3 regions of the Arthrobacter zhangbolii genome follow, and region 2 is predicted to be linked to each of the others. Evidence: riboswitches for the same ligand, from Rfam matches in the RefSeq annotation. Region 2 holds a riboswitch; each other region holds the start of a gene.

Region 1 (4,358 bases), 740 kb from region 2:
CCGGACCATCCCGGCAAAGGACGCGGGTCCGCAGACGTAAATCCAGTCCGGGTGCTGGGTAGCCAGGACGCCCAGCAGATCCTGAGCGGTGACGCGCCGGCCCTGGCTGCCGGTATCCCACAGCCGCAACTCAACGGAGGTTGCCAGCCCGCCGGCTGCAAGAACGTCGCGGACCGTGTCGCATTCATCGCTGCGGCCTACAAAAAACAGGGCGGCGCGTTCATACTGCCGTGCCGGGTCCCGCAGCAGCCTCCCCAATAGGCCCAGACCGGAGGCCAGACCGGAACCGGCGGCAACGAACAGGGGGCGGTGGACGGAGCCGGGCAGCAGGATGCCCGGGCCCGGCCGGGAGATGGACAGCACCGCACCGCCTGCCGGGTCCAGCAGCGCTGCACTGACCAACCCGCGTGCGCTCCGCTTCACGTAGAGGGTCATGGTGCGGCTCCCGCGGTCTACGGACAGCACCGCAAAATAGCTGGTATGCACCCCCGTTGCGGCGGCAGCGGAAACAGCAACGTGCCCTCCTTCCAGCAGGTCCTTTTCATCCAATTCAGCGGGCCATTCCAGCTGTACCAAGGCTGCCGTTTCATGGACGGAATACACGCGATGGCCTGGAATCTTCCAGCATATTTCCGGGGCGGTGGATATACCCATTTAGCACCAATCCTGACGTTTATAAAAGGGTTTTAAAAATGTGGTTGATTTTTGCGCAGCCTTCGTGTCCGGCCCGGCGGGTCCGCATGACGGCGGCGGATTCCCCACCCCTGAAGCCGGTGAACGGTAACCGGCCGGTACCGGCTTTCGCCTTGCTGTCGGCAGGGACGAAACGGTCGGAGAGAATAACTTCAGCAGGCGGTCACAATGGTTTACAAACAGCCGCCGGGGATATATTTCCCGCTATTCATAAACCCCTAGTTCCAGCGAGGCAGCTGAGATATCCGGGGTCCGGCGGAAACGGGATGTGCAGAACCGTACTCCCAGCCGGCACCGCATTGTCAAGCCCGGCCGGGCCCGGCAAAAAGGAACAAAACAATCCTCCGCCAGGTCCTTCGCGCGCGCGGTAAGGGCCCATCAAAAACTGTCTTTGTCATCAAGGGAAATATTTCGTCACCGGCCTTGCGGACCGGGTCCGGGCGGGTTTGTATGGGTCCTGTCCGCACAACCTGTTTTGGACGACTTACCATCCAGAGCGGCTGAGAGACCTGGCTCGTTGACGTCGCAGCAACCACCCTTCGGGGGACGGTGCTAATGCCAGGACCGATGGAGAAACCTCATTCACCGTTGGTCCATGACCGCTGCTTTGCCATGCGGTGATGGCCTCCAACGTGCCTGGATGCGGTGTGCCTCGGTGATGACTGAGAGGACCGCCCCATGCTTTACCTGAACCAGACAGACCCTCACCCCGGACCAGGGGCCACCCCCGTTACCGGGGCGCTGCTGCGGCGGCGCACCGCCCTGAAGATCGCCGCCGCTTTCGCGGCGGCAGCCCTGGCCCTGACCGGCTGCCAGCAGGCGGCGTCGGACCAGGGCCCCGGAACCCGGGTGGCCGCCGGAACCCCGGTGGAGGGCGGCACCCTGATCTACGCCGAGGTCACGCCGATCAACAACTGGCAAACCCAGTCCGCCCGGTTTTACGAAAAAGCCAACGTGCTGAACAGCGTGCTGGACCGGCTGACCTATTTCGATCCGGAGTCAGGTGATCTGGTGCCGTGGCTCGCCTCCGAATTCTCAGCCAACGCCGAGCACACCGAGTTCATCTTCACCGTCCGCCCCGGTGTCACCTTCAGCGACGGCACGCCGCTGGATGCCGCCGCGGTCAAAGCGAATCTGGACAGTTTCGGATTCGGTATTCCCGCTGCCCAGATCCAGCCGAACGTCGACTTCGCCGGCTATACCTCCAGTGAAGTGACGGCCCCGGACCAGGTAAAGGTCACCCTGGCCGCTCCGAATTCCAACTTCCTGCGGGCCACCTCCTCCGTCACCGCCGGCTTGGTCTCCCCGGCCACCCTGGGCCTTGACGCCGCTGGGCAGTCCGCCCTGTCCCGCATTTCCGGTTCCGGCCCGTTTGTCTTCGAATCCGAGAAACCCGACGAGGAGGTGGTGCTGGCCAAGCGCGGGGACTACGCGTGGGCACCCGAGACCTCGGACAACCAGGGCGCCGCATATCTGGACCGGGTGGTCATCAAGTACCTGCCCGAGGTGGCGCACCGGGCCGGTGCCGTGCAATCCGGTCAGGTGGACCTGGTCCGCGGACTGCAGCCGGCAGACGAAGCCGCACTGGCCGCCAGCGGGAGCCAGGTCCTGGCGCCGGCGGGAACCGACCTGACGTCAAACATGGCCGCTGTCCGGACCGGCAGCGGACGGCTCGCAGATCCGCAGGTCCGCCGCGCACTGCAGCTGGGCATCGACCGGCAGTCCATCAAGGACACCGTGCTTTCGGACAGTTACACCATCGCCGCCTCCGTGCTGAACCACGGGGCACCGGGATTCGTGGACCTCAGCGCCGAGCTGGCCTATGACCCGGAGCAGGCCAAGGACCTGCTGGACGACGCCGGGTGGACGGTGGGCGCTGACGGCATCCGCGAGAAGGACGGCGAGAAACTGGCCCTGACCGTCACCAGCTCCAACAACTCCGTGGTGATCAAACCGGCCTTCGAGCTGATCGAACAGCAGTGGCGGCAGATCGGCGTGCAGCTGAAGAACCGGGCGGCGGACAACACGTTCCTGGCCACCGCCATGCCGGACCCCGCCGTCGAACTCTTCGGCACCCGGCAGTTCATTTACGGCGGACTCGGGCCCATTTTTGAACCGGATAACAACACCATGACCCACACCTCGGACCCGGCACTGAATGAGCTCTTCGCCGCCGAGCGCGCAGCCGGCCCCGGACCGGACCGGGACCGGATCCTGGCCGAGGAGCAGCGCGCCCTGGTCCTGGAGCAGGCCTACTCCCTGGTGCTGTGGGACGAGGTGCAGGTCTACGGCGCAGGCCCGGACACGCACATTGACTTCACGTCCGGAACAGCGCCCATCTTCCAGGGCGCCTGGACGGCGGGGAGCTAAGCCGTGACCCGTTATCTGTTGCTGCGCACCGGCCAGGCCATCCTGGTGGTGTGGCTGGCGTACACCCTGATTTTCCTTGCCGTGCAGCTGCTGCCCAGCGACCCGGTCACCATTTTCCTCACCGCGGATTCGGCCGTGGACCAGGCCGCCATCGACACCATGAAGGCCCAGTACGGGTATGACCAGCCGCTGGCGGTGCAGTACCTCCACCAGCTCGGCGCCCTGCTGCAGGGCGACGCCGGGTACTCGCTGACCTCCGGGGAACCGGTGATGCAGCGGATCGGCGGGGCGCTGGGCTCCACGCTGGCGCTGGCCGGATCGGCCCTGGCGGCCGCCGTCGTTATTGCCCTGGCAGTGGTGTCCGCCGCGGTGCTGGCACCGTCCGGGCGGGTGCGCCGGATCCTGGCGAACCTGCCGCCGCTGTTCTCGGCGGTGCCGGTGTTCTGGCTGGGCCTGGTCCTGCTGGAACTGCTCTCCATCCGGCTGGGCGTACTGTCCATTTTCCCGGACGGCTCATTCCTGTCCCTGGCCGTGCCGGTGTTTGTGCTGGCCGTCCACGTCTCCGCGCCGCTGGCACAGGTGCTGCTGAAAAGCGCGGACCAGGTCTACCGGCTGCCGTTCATCGACGTGCTGCGGGCCAAGGGCGCTTCCCCGGCCCGGATCTTTTTCCGGCACGTGCTCAAAAACGCCGCCGGTCCCGCGCTGGCCATCCTGGGCATCACGGTGGGCACCCTCTTCGCCGGGTCCGTGATCACCGAAACCGTGTTCTCCCGCACCGGGCTGGGGTCCGTGGTGCTGCAGGCCGTAACCGCCCAGGACGTGCCGCTGGTCCAGGGGCTCGTCCTGCTGACCGCCGCGGTTTTTGTGGCAGTCAACCTGGCGGTGGACCTGATCCACCCGCTGCTGGATCCGCGCATCCTCACCGACGCACAGCAGGGCTCTGCCCGTGCCCTCGCTGCCTGAAACCGATAAGGCGAACCGATGACCACACTTCTTCCTCCCGTCCACGCGCCCGCCGCAGCCGCATCGACCGCCGCGCCCGCGCCGTCCCGCCTTCCGGGCAAACCGGGCGTCCGGCCCGCACTGCTGCTCGCTGTCCTTCCGCTGCTGCTGATCGCCGCGTGGGCCGTGGCCCCGGGGCTGTTCACCGGCCAGGATCCGATCAGCGGTGTACCGCAGGAAAAGTTCCTGCCGCCCGGCGCCGGACACTGGTTCGGCACGGACCACCTTGGCCGCGACGTCTTCGCCCGGGTGGTGCATGGCACCGCCCAGACCTTCCTGACCGCGGGGCTGGC
Region 2 (4,358 bases):
ACACCCAGGTCAATGCGGCCCGGATAGAGGGCATTGAGGGTTGCGGCCTGTTCCGCCACCACCAGCGGTTGGTGGTTGGGCAGCATCATGCCGCCGGATCCGATGCGGATGCTTCGGGTGCGGGCAGCCAGGGCTGCCATCAGGACGGCAGGCGCCGAGCCGGCAATACCGGCCACGGCATGGTGTTCAGCCACCCAGAAGCGGCGGAACCCCAGTTTTTCGGCCGACTCGGCCCGTTCTGCCACCGCCTGCAGTGCTTCGGCCTCGGTGTCTCCCTCCCGGGAGTTGGCCCGGTCAAGGATGGAGACGGGGATATTCAGGGAAGCCATACCGGTGCCAACCCCGGGCCCGGCCGGGGAATTCCGGCACACTTGTAGGCAAATCAGTGTCCGGACACCAAATCCGGGCGTAACGGGGGGAGGTAAGCACGTAATCTCGCCAAAATCGAGCCGAAAACGGGTGAGCTTACGCACACCTTCACAAAGAACCTCCCCGGCCCCGGGCGGATTCCCCGGGATTGGGGGGCGCTCACCCGCTTCGGGAGTGGGACCATTAACGGGTGAGCCATACCCCCAGTAACCCAGGCGTCCAAGAAGCGCGTAAAACCTTCTTCGGCCATCCCCGGATGTTGGCCAATCTCTTCAGTGTCGAGCTGTGGGAACGATTCTCGTTCTACGGCATGCAGGGCATCCTGCTGTACTACATGTACTACTCGGTCACTGACGGCGGCCTCGGCATCGATATTGCTGTTGCAACCTCTCTGGTCGGCGCCTACGGCGGCGGTGTCTACCTCTCCACCATTCTTGCTGCCTGGCTGGCGGACCGCGTCCTCGGGTCCGAGCGCGTGCTCTTCTACTCTGCCGCCGTCGTTATGCTCGGCCACATTGCCCTGGCCGTCCTGCCGGGCACTCCCGGGCTGGCAGCGGGCCTGATCATGATTGCCCTCGGTTCCGGCGGCGTCAAAGCCAACGCCACCTCCCTGGTGGGCACCCTGTACGCGGAGAAGGATGAACGGCGTGACGCCGGGTTCTCCATCTTCTACATGGGCATCAACCTTGGCGCCCTGGTGGGCCCCCTCCTGACCGGCCTTGCCCAGGTGGAACTCGGCTTCCACTACGGCTTCGGCCTCGCCGCCGTCGGCATGGCCATCGGCCTGGTCCAGTACGGCATGACCCGCAAGTACCTGCCCGAGACCGCCCACGAAGTGGCCAATCCGCTGCCTAAGCAGCAGTACCTCAAGGTAGGGATCTACGCGGCGGCCGCCGTCGTCGCGATTGTCCTGGCCGTAGTGTTCGGCATCCTGAGCGCCGGCAACCTGGCCGTGGTGATGGCCGCAGTGGCCATCCTGGCCGCGGTTGCCTACTTCGTCATCATCCTTGGCAGCAAGAAGGTCAACAAGCTGGAACGGCGCCGGGTGTACTCCTTTATGCCGCTGTTCATTGCCAGCGCCGCCTTCTGGGCCCTGTTCCAGCAGCAGTTCACCGTGGTGGCGCTGTACGCCGACACCTCCCTGAACCGGACCATCTTCGGCTGGACCATGCCGCCGAGCTGGGTGCAGTCGATCAACCCGATCTTCATCATCATCTTCGCGGCCGTTTTCGCTGCGGTCTGGACCAAGCTGGGCGACCGGCAGCCGTCCTCGCCGCTGAAGTTCGCACTGGGGCTTGCCGTCATGGGCCTGGCGTTCCTCGCCTTCATTCCGTTCTCCGGCGGCGGACCCAACAGCACCCCGCTGATGGCACTGGTCGGGATCCTGCTGCTGTTCACCTTCGCGGAACTCTTCATCTCCCCGATCGGCCTGTCCGTGGCCACCAAACTGGCACCGGAGGTCTTCCGGACCCAGATGGTTGCACTGTTCTTCCTCTCGGTTTCCCTGGGCACCACCCTCGCGGGCTGGCTGGCACAGTTCTACAACCCCGAGACCGAGGTCAGCTACTTCCTGTTCAGCGGCGGAACCGCCATTGTCCTGGGCATCGCCCTGGCAGCGGGCACACCGGCCATCAAGAAGCTGATGAGCGGCGTGCGCTAGCAAGCACGGCGGCACCAGCGCCTCCTTATGGACGGCGGCACCGGGATTTCCCGGGGCCGCCGTCCTTTTTGCGTTCCGTCATGTGCTTGGTGCGGGCGGCACGGCATGGTTAGGATGGCACCAGCTTCAGGAGACACGGCCGCCAAGCTCCGACTTGGCCGTGCACCAACCCCATGCTTCACGGGTGGTTCGGATGACGAAGCGGCCCGCTCCGCCTTTTACAGGCATCCGGTGCGGGCAAGAGCACGAAATCCCAGAGGATTCCCATGCGTAAAAGCACTGACCGTATTCTGACCACCCATGCCGGTTCCCTTCCGCGCACGCCCGAGCTGCTGGCTGCCAATGCCGCCCGGGAGGCGAACCCTGCGGATACCGGGGGCTACGCGGAGCTCCTGCAGGCCGCCGTGACGGACCTGGTGCGCCGCCAGCAGCAGGCAGGCATCGACATCCCCAACGACGGCGAGTACGGGCACGCCATGTCATCGGCCGTGGATTACGGCGCCTGGTGGTCCTATTCCTTCGCCAGGCTCAGCGGTCTCAGCGTGGCCGAGACGGGCATCTGGGAGATGGAACCCGTCCGTTCCTCGCCGGGCAACGTTGTCCTGACGAGCTTCGGGGACCGCCGCGACCGGCAGCGCTTCGCTGCGGCCTACACCGACCCGTCCTCGGGGATCACCACCGGGGCGCAGAAGATCTTCCCGAAGGTCACGGGTCCGGTGAAGTACACCGGGCACGACGCCGTGGCGGGGGATATCGCGAACCTGAAGGCCGGCCTGGCCGCGGCAGATCTGACGGAAGGATTCCTGGCCTCGCTTTCCCCCGGTTCCTGTTCCCGGATTGCCAACGAGTACTACGCCACGGAGGAGGAGTTCATCTACGCGTGTGCGGATGCCATGCGGGAAGAGTACAAGGCGATTATCGACGCCGGGCTGATCGTGCAGATTGATGATCCGTCGATTGCGGAGAACTGGGACCAGATCAACCCGGAGCCTTCGGTTCAGGACTACCTGCGCTTCACTCAGATCCGCGTGGAAGCACTGAACTATGCGCTGCGGGGCCTGCCGGAGGATCGGATTCGCTTCCACCTGTGCTGGGGGTCCTGGCACGGGCCGCACACCACCGACATCGAGTTCCGGCATCTGGTGGACACGCTGCTGACGATCAATGCCGGGGGCTACAGCTTCGAGGCGGGCAATGTGCGCCACGAACATGAATGGCGGGTCTGGGAGGACACCAAGCTGCCGGCGGGCAAGGTGATTATCCCGGCCGTCGTCTCCCATGCCACCAACGTGGTGGAACATCCGGAGCTGGTGGCGGACCGGATTGAACGCTTTGCCCGGCTGGTGGGCCGGGAGAACGTCATCGCTTCCACGGACTGCGGTCTGGGCGGTCGGGTGCATCCGCAGATTGCCCAGGCCAAGCTTGAGGCGCTGGGGGAAGGCGCACGGCTGGCCAGCAGCCGCCTCTGGTAGCTAAAGTTGCGATCGTAAGGTTGCTGATAGTCGAAGGCAGAGGAGGGCATCATGGCTGACACCAATGCGAAGGATCCCGGACCCGAACCGACCAATCCAATCGAGAACGCCGCCGACAACCTCATGCAGAACCTGGGCGAAGAGGTGCCGGACGGCAGCGGCAGCCAGGACCGGTCCGATCCGCGCACCGAGGTCCATTCGAACCTGGCCCAGGGCCTGAACGCCGATAACTCGAATTTCACGGCGAAACACAAGGACCGCTAGCCCGGTTCATCCGACTGCGGCACGCGGGAGAGTACTCCGCGTGCCGCAGTCCTTTGCTTAAAGGCCTGTGGAAATGCGCGCTAACTGCCCAGGCCGGCGCTGGTCAGGGCCAGCATCCCGGCGGCTGCGGACAGGAGACCCAGCGCGCAGACGGTGTTAAACACCGTCCAGCCCTCCTGCCGACGGCCCCGGGCAGCCAGGACGGCGGCGGCCGCCCAGGATGCTGCGAAAGCCAGGACCGGCAGGATGCCGCCGGCAAACCCGGCGGTATCCGAGGCCCAGCGTGGCAGGGCAAATGCACTCCGCTGGGTCCAGGAGAACCAGAACACCGGCGTTGCACAGACGTAGGCCGCGTTGAGGAAAACCGCGGCCGCGACGGTGCCGGGGCGCACGGCACGGGCGCGGACGCGTCCGGGGGCTGCACTGCCCTGCATGCTCATGCCTGTCCGCCTTCCCCACCGGTCCCGCCGCTGTGTGGATAAGAGCATACGGCGGCGGCGGGCGATACACGCGTAGCAGCCCGTCTGCCGCCCCCGGTGTTTCTTTGGCATGCTTAGGGGTATGTCTAATCGTGCAGGCAACCGTGCCGAACC
Region 3 (4,358 bases), 1.1 Mb from region 2:
CGCTCCTGCAGCGGGGCGCCGGGGTGGGGCGCGAAGTCCATGTCCGGCCACCAGGCGGCGCGGTTGTCCACGAGCGTGTGCCAGAGCACCTGCGGTGAGCACCGGGCACGTCCGGAAAGGTGGATGCGGTCTGTCATGGGAAGAGTTTTCGCCCGGACAGGACCCGTTGGCAAGGGAGGAATTCCGGTACCGAGCGTCCGCGGCAGGGATTGCCTCCGGCGGTGCCGGGCGTTCCACCGTTCCGCTAGGCGAAGAAGGCTGCCTGCAGCGGGCCGGCGATCTCCCGCACGTTGGTGAGGAAACCGTCGTGCCCTATCGGGGCGCGGATCAAATGCACCTGTGTGCCGCGCGGCAGCGCCGCAGCGAGGTCGGCCGATTGCTGTGGAAAGTAGAGGCGGTCTGATTCCACGGCAGCCACAAAGAATTCCGCCGTCGTCCGCGCCAGGGCCTGGCGCAGCGAGCCGCGCCCGCGGGCGACGTCGTGCCCCATCAGCGCTTCGGTCAGGACCAGGTAGGTATTGGCGTCGAAACGGCCGGCCAGCTTGCCGGCCTGGTGGTCGAGGTAGCTTTCGACGGCGTATCGGCCCCGTTCAGCGGGCAAAACGGCGCCGAAGGGGTTCTCGTCCTCCTGCGGGCTGCGCCCGAACCGGTATTCGAGCTCCGGTTCGGACCGGTAGGTAATGTGGGCGATCCGCCGGGCCAGGCCGAGGCCTGCCAGGGGCGGGTTCCCGTTGTAGTAATCGCCGCCGCTGAAGTCCGGGTCCAGCCGGATGGCGGCAATCTGCGCCTGCGCAAAGGCGATCTGTTCGGCGGTGCTGGCCGGGGTTGCCGCGATCACGGCACAGCGCTGCACCCGGTCCGGTTCCGTGGCCGCCCATTCCAGCGCCCGCGCCCCGCCCAGGGAGCCGCCCAGCACGGCATGCCAACGGGCTATGCCAAGGCGGTCCGCCAGCCGTGCCTCGGCCCGCACGGCGTCACGGATGGTAACCAGCGGGAACCGTGAGCCCCACGGCAGGCCCTGCGGGTCCAGCGAGGACGGGCCGGTGGAGCCGTAGCAGCCGCCGATCATATTCGCCGCGACCACGTAGAACCGATTGGTGTCCACGGGCCGGCCCGGCCCCACCAGCTCATCCCACCAGCCGGGCTCATCCGTGTGCCCGCGGGCCACATGGGTGCTTCCGGTGAGGGCGTGGGCCACAAACACGGCGTTGCTCGCGTCCGCGTTCAGCTGGCCCCACGTCTCATACCCGAGGACGACGTCGGGCAGGTATCCGCCGGTTTCCAGTTCAAGTCCGCCGATCGAGGCGAACCGCAGCACCCCGTCCACGGCGGTGGCGGGGTACTGCGGTGCAGAATGCCGAATAGTCACGGTGCCCCGTTACGCGCCCTTGGCGGCCCGGAAGCCGGCCTCGAGATCCGCGAGGATGTCGTCAATGTGCTCGATGCCCACGGAGAGCCGCACGAGCCCGGGGCTGACTCCGGCGGCGAGCTGCGCCTCGGCTCCCAGCTGGCTGTGCGTGGTGGAGGCCGGATGGATGACCAGCGAGCGCACGTCACCCACGTTGGCCACATGGGAGTGCAGTTCCAAACCATCCACGAACCGCTTGCCTGCTTCCACTCCCCCGGCAATCTCGAAGGACACAATGGCCCCCGTTCCGCGCGGGCCGTACTTGCGTCCGCGTTCGAACCACGGGCTCGACTCCAGGCCCGCGTACGCAACGGACAGGACGTCGTCGTGCGCCTCCAGCCAGTTGGCAACCTCGACGGCGTTGGCCACGTGCCGCTCCACCCGCAGGCTGAGGGTTTCCAGGCCCTGGGCAATAAGGAACGCGTTGAACGGTGAGACCGCCGAGCCGAGATCGCGCAGCAGCTGCACACGTGCCTTGAGGATGAAGGCCAGGTTGGCGCCAAGCGGGCTCCCGACCCCCAGGTCCCGGGCGTAGACCAGCCCGTTGTAGCTCTCATCCGGTGTGTTGAAGCCGGGGAACTTCTCCGGGTCCGCCGCGAAGTCGAAGTTCCCCGAATCCACGATGACGCCGGCAATGGAGGTGCCGTGCCCGCCGAGGTACTTGGTGGCCGAGTGCACCACAATGTCCGCACCCCATTCAATGGGGCGGATGAGGTACGGCGTGGCGAGCGTGTTGTCCACGATCAGCGGCACCCCGGCCTGGTGTGCCACGGCGCTGATGCCTTCAAGGTCCAGTACGTCCTGGCGCGGGTTGGACACCACCTCGCCGAAGAACGCCTTGGTGTTGGGCTGCACCGCGGTGCGCCACTGCTCCAGGTCATCCGGGTCCTGCACAAAGGTGGTCTCGATGCCGAACTTCTTCAGCGTGTGCTTTAACAGGTTGTACGTGCCGCCGTACAGGCTGGGGCTGGCCACAATGTGGTCACCGGCCTGGGCCACGTTCAGCAGGGCGAAGGTTTCCGCGGCCTGTCCCGAGGCCAGCAGCAGTGCGCCGACCCCGCCTTCCAGGGACGCGATCCGGTTCTCCACCGCTTCCTGGGTGGGGTTTCCGATCCGGGTGTAGATGGGTTCAAGATCGGCCAGGGCAAACCGGTTTGCGGCTGCCTCGGCGCTGGGAAAGACGAAGGACGATGTCTGGTAGATGGGCAGGGCGCGGGCGCCGGTGACGGCGTCGGGCTCCTGTCCTACGTGGATCTGACGGGTTTCAAAAGACCAATCTGCACTCATGATGCTCCCTCATTCCAGGGGCCGCACACTACCTTCGCGGGAACATCCGGGTACGCCGGATGTCCGGTGGGGTTTGTGGGACCCGCGCTTGCCGGACGCCCTTTTGGCGTGCGGCCAGGTCTTCACCCGGGGCACCCCACCGCGGTTGGAGGGTTGCCGGCCAGCAAGCCGGGGCTATCTGCTGGCACTCATGACCTGCACCCATAAAAACTGATCCGCTGAGGATGCGCAACCTTCGTGACTTTTCGTGAAAAAATAACCGGCCCCGTGTATAGATTTCGTGTCCTGAGGCAACTGGATTTCTTCTTAGGCTTCCCTTAGTCGAGACGGGCATCACAACGTGCCACAATGAGCCGCATGCGCTTGGACCATGTTTCTTATGCCTGTGAATCCGACGGTCTTTTGGCCACCACCGAGAGGATTGCTGCTGCTCTCGGAGCCGACTTCGTAAAGGGTGGCGTCCACCCCCGATTCGGTACCCGCAATATGATCCTGCCCCTGGCCAACAACCAATATGTGGAAGTTGTCGAGGTGCTCAACCACCCTGCCTCGGACAAGGCGCCCTTCGGGCAGGCCGTCCGCCAGCGCTCCGAATGCGGAGGCGGCTGGATGGGGTGGTGCGTTGCAGTCGATGACCTCTCGCCCTTCGAAGAACGCCTGGGCCGCCCGTCAGTGCCGGGCAACCGCAAATTCCCTGATGGCCAGGAACTCACCTGGCGCCAGATCGGCATCAACGGCCTGATCGCGGATCCCCAGGTGCCCTACCTGCTGCGCTGGGATGACGGCACCGAGGCACTGCACCCCTCCAATGCCCTGCCCGGGATGCCCGGTTCGGTGAAACTGAATTCGCTGACCATCGCCGGGTCGGCTGCCCGGGTCACTGACTGGCTGGGCCACCCGGTGGAGGCACCGCTGGAGGGCGTCGACGTCACCTGGATCGCTCCGGCCGGCACGCCCGGCATCATGTCGGTCACCTTCGACACCGCCAACGGCCGGGTGGAGATCTAGCTCCGGGGTTTTGCTGCCGGTTTGGGGTTTTCCTGCCGGTCTGAGAATTCCCTCCGCTGCAAAGTGGCAGGAATTTCCCAAACCGGTAGATTCTCTCTCCGAGCCGCAGGTTTTCCACATTTGAGCCTGGTTCGCTCGCATCTACGCCACCGCCCTTCCACCCTGAAGGCGTGAATCCCGAGCTCATCTTCGCGGCTGACGCCGATTCCTTCGGCTCAGGCCGCCGTTCCCTTGCCCTGCAGTGCCGGGCGGGGCAACTGGTGAGGCTTCGTGCCGGGATCTATATCGACGTCGAGGTATGGCGACAGCTCCGTGCCTGGGAAAAAGAGCGGGTACGTATCCAGGCAGCATCACAACAGGTGCCCGGGCAACGCGTCCTCGTCCAGCAGTCCGCCGCCGTCATTTGGGGGCTACCGGTGATCGATTCACCACCTGAGGTGCTACTGCTGGCTTCCCCGTCCTCCCACGGCCGGCGCCGGGGCGGTCTCCACTGGACGGAACGCAAGCTGCTGGAGCCGCTCGATGTTGTGGAGGGAATGTCGCTGACCTCCCGTGCACAGACCGCCCTGGACATGGCCGTGTATCTGGCTTTCGAGCACTCGGTTCCGGCTATGGACAGTGTCCTGCGCCCGCACCTGGTGCACGGCCGCCCAGC

What was found. Region 2 has a riboswitch for S-adenosylmethionine ahead of MUK71_RS00370 (cobalamin-independent methionine synthase II family protein). Riboswitches for the same ligand answer to the same signal wherever they lie in the genome.
Region 1: another riboswitch for S-adenosylmethionine. It lies ahead of MUK71_RS03825 (ABC transporter substrate-binding protein); the one in region 2 lies ahead of MUK71_RS00370 (cobalamin-independent methionine synthase II family protein).
Region 3: another riboswitch for S-adenosylmethionine. It lies ahead of MUK71_RS05570 (bifunctional o-acetylhomoserine/o-acetylserine sulfhydrylase); the one in region 2 lies ahead of MUK71_RS00370 (cobalamin-independent methionine synthase II family protein).

Annotation. Positions count from the first base shown of each region.
Region 1 covers NZ_CP094984.1:815,139-819,496, reverse strand. Annotated here, with positions in the region: gene MUK71_RS03830 (ferredoxin reductase domain-containing protein) at 1-603, opposite strand, end outside; SAM riboswitch class I at 1,178-1,267, shown strand; gene MUK71_RS03825 (ABC transporter substrate-binding protein) at 1,372-3,063, shown strand; gene MUK71_RS03820 (ABC transporter permease) at 3,067-4,026, shown strand; gene MUK71_RS03815 (ABC transporter permease) at 4,045-4,358, shown strand, end outside.
Region 2 covers NZ_CP094984.1:73,252-77,609, reverse strand. Annotated here, with positions in the region: gene MUK71_RS00380 (MsnO8 family LLM class oxidoreductase) at 1-329, opposite strand, end outside; gene MUK71_RS00375 (peptide MFS transporter) at 626-2,029, shown strand; SAM riboswitch class IV at 2,154-2,279, shown strand; gene MUK71_RS00370 (cobalamin-independent methionine synthase II family protein) at 2,296-3,501, shown strand; gene MUK71_RS00365 (hypothetical protein) at 3,553-3,765, shown strand; gene MUK71_RS00360 (hypothetical protein) at 3,846-4,205, opposite strand; gene pgm (phosphoglucomutase (alpha-D-glucose-1,6-bisphosphate-dependent)) at 4,327-4,358, shown strand, end outside.
Region 3 covers NZ_CP094984.1:1,198,199-1,202,556, reverse strand. Annotated here, with positions in the region: gene MUK71_RS05580 (SRPBCC family protein) at 1-137, opposite strand, end outside; gene metX (homoserine O-acetyltransferase MetX) at 245-1,369, opposite strand; gene MUK71_RS05570 (bifunctional o-acetylhomoserine/o-acetylserine sulfhydrylase) at 1,379-2,695, opposite strand; SAM riboswitch class IV at 2,775-2,891, opposite strand; gene MUK71_RS05565 (VOC family protein) at 3,053-3,703, shown strand; gene MUK71_RS05560 (hypothetical protein) at 3,874-4,358, shown strand, end outside.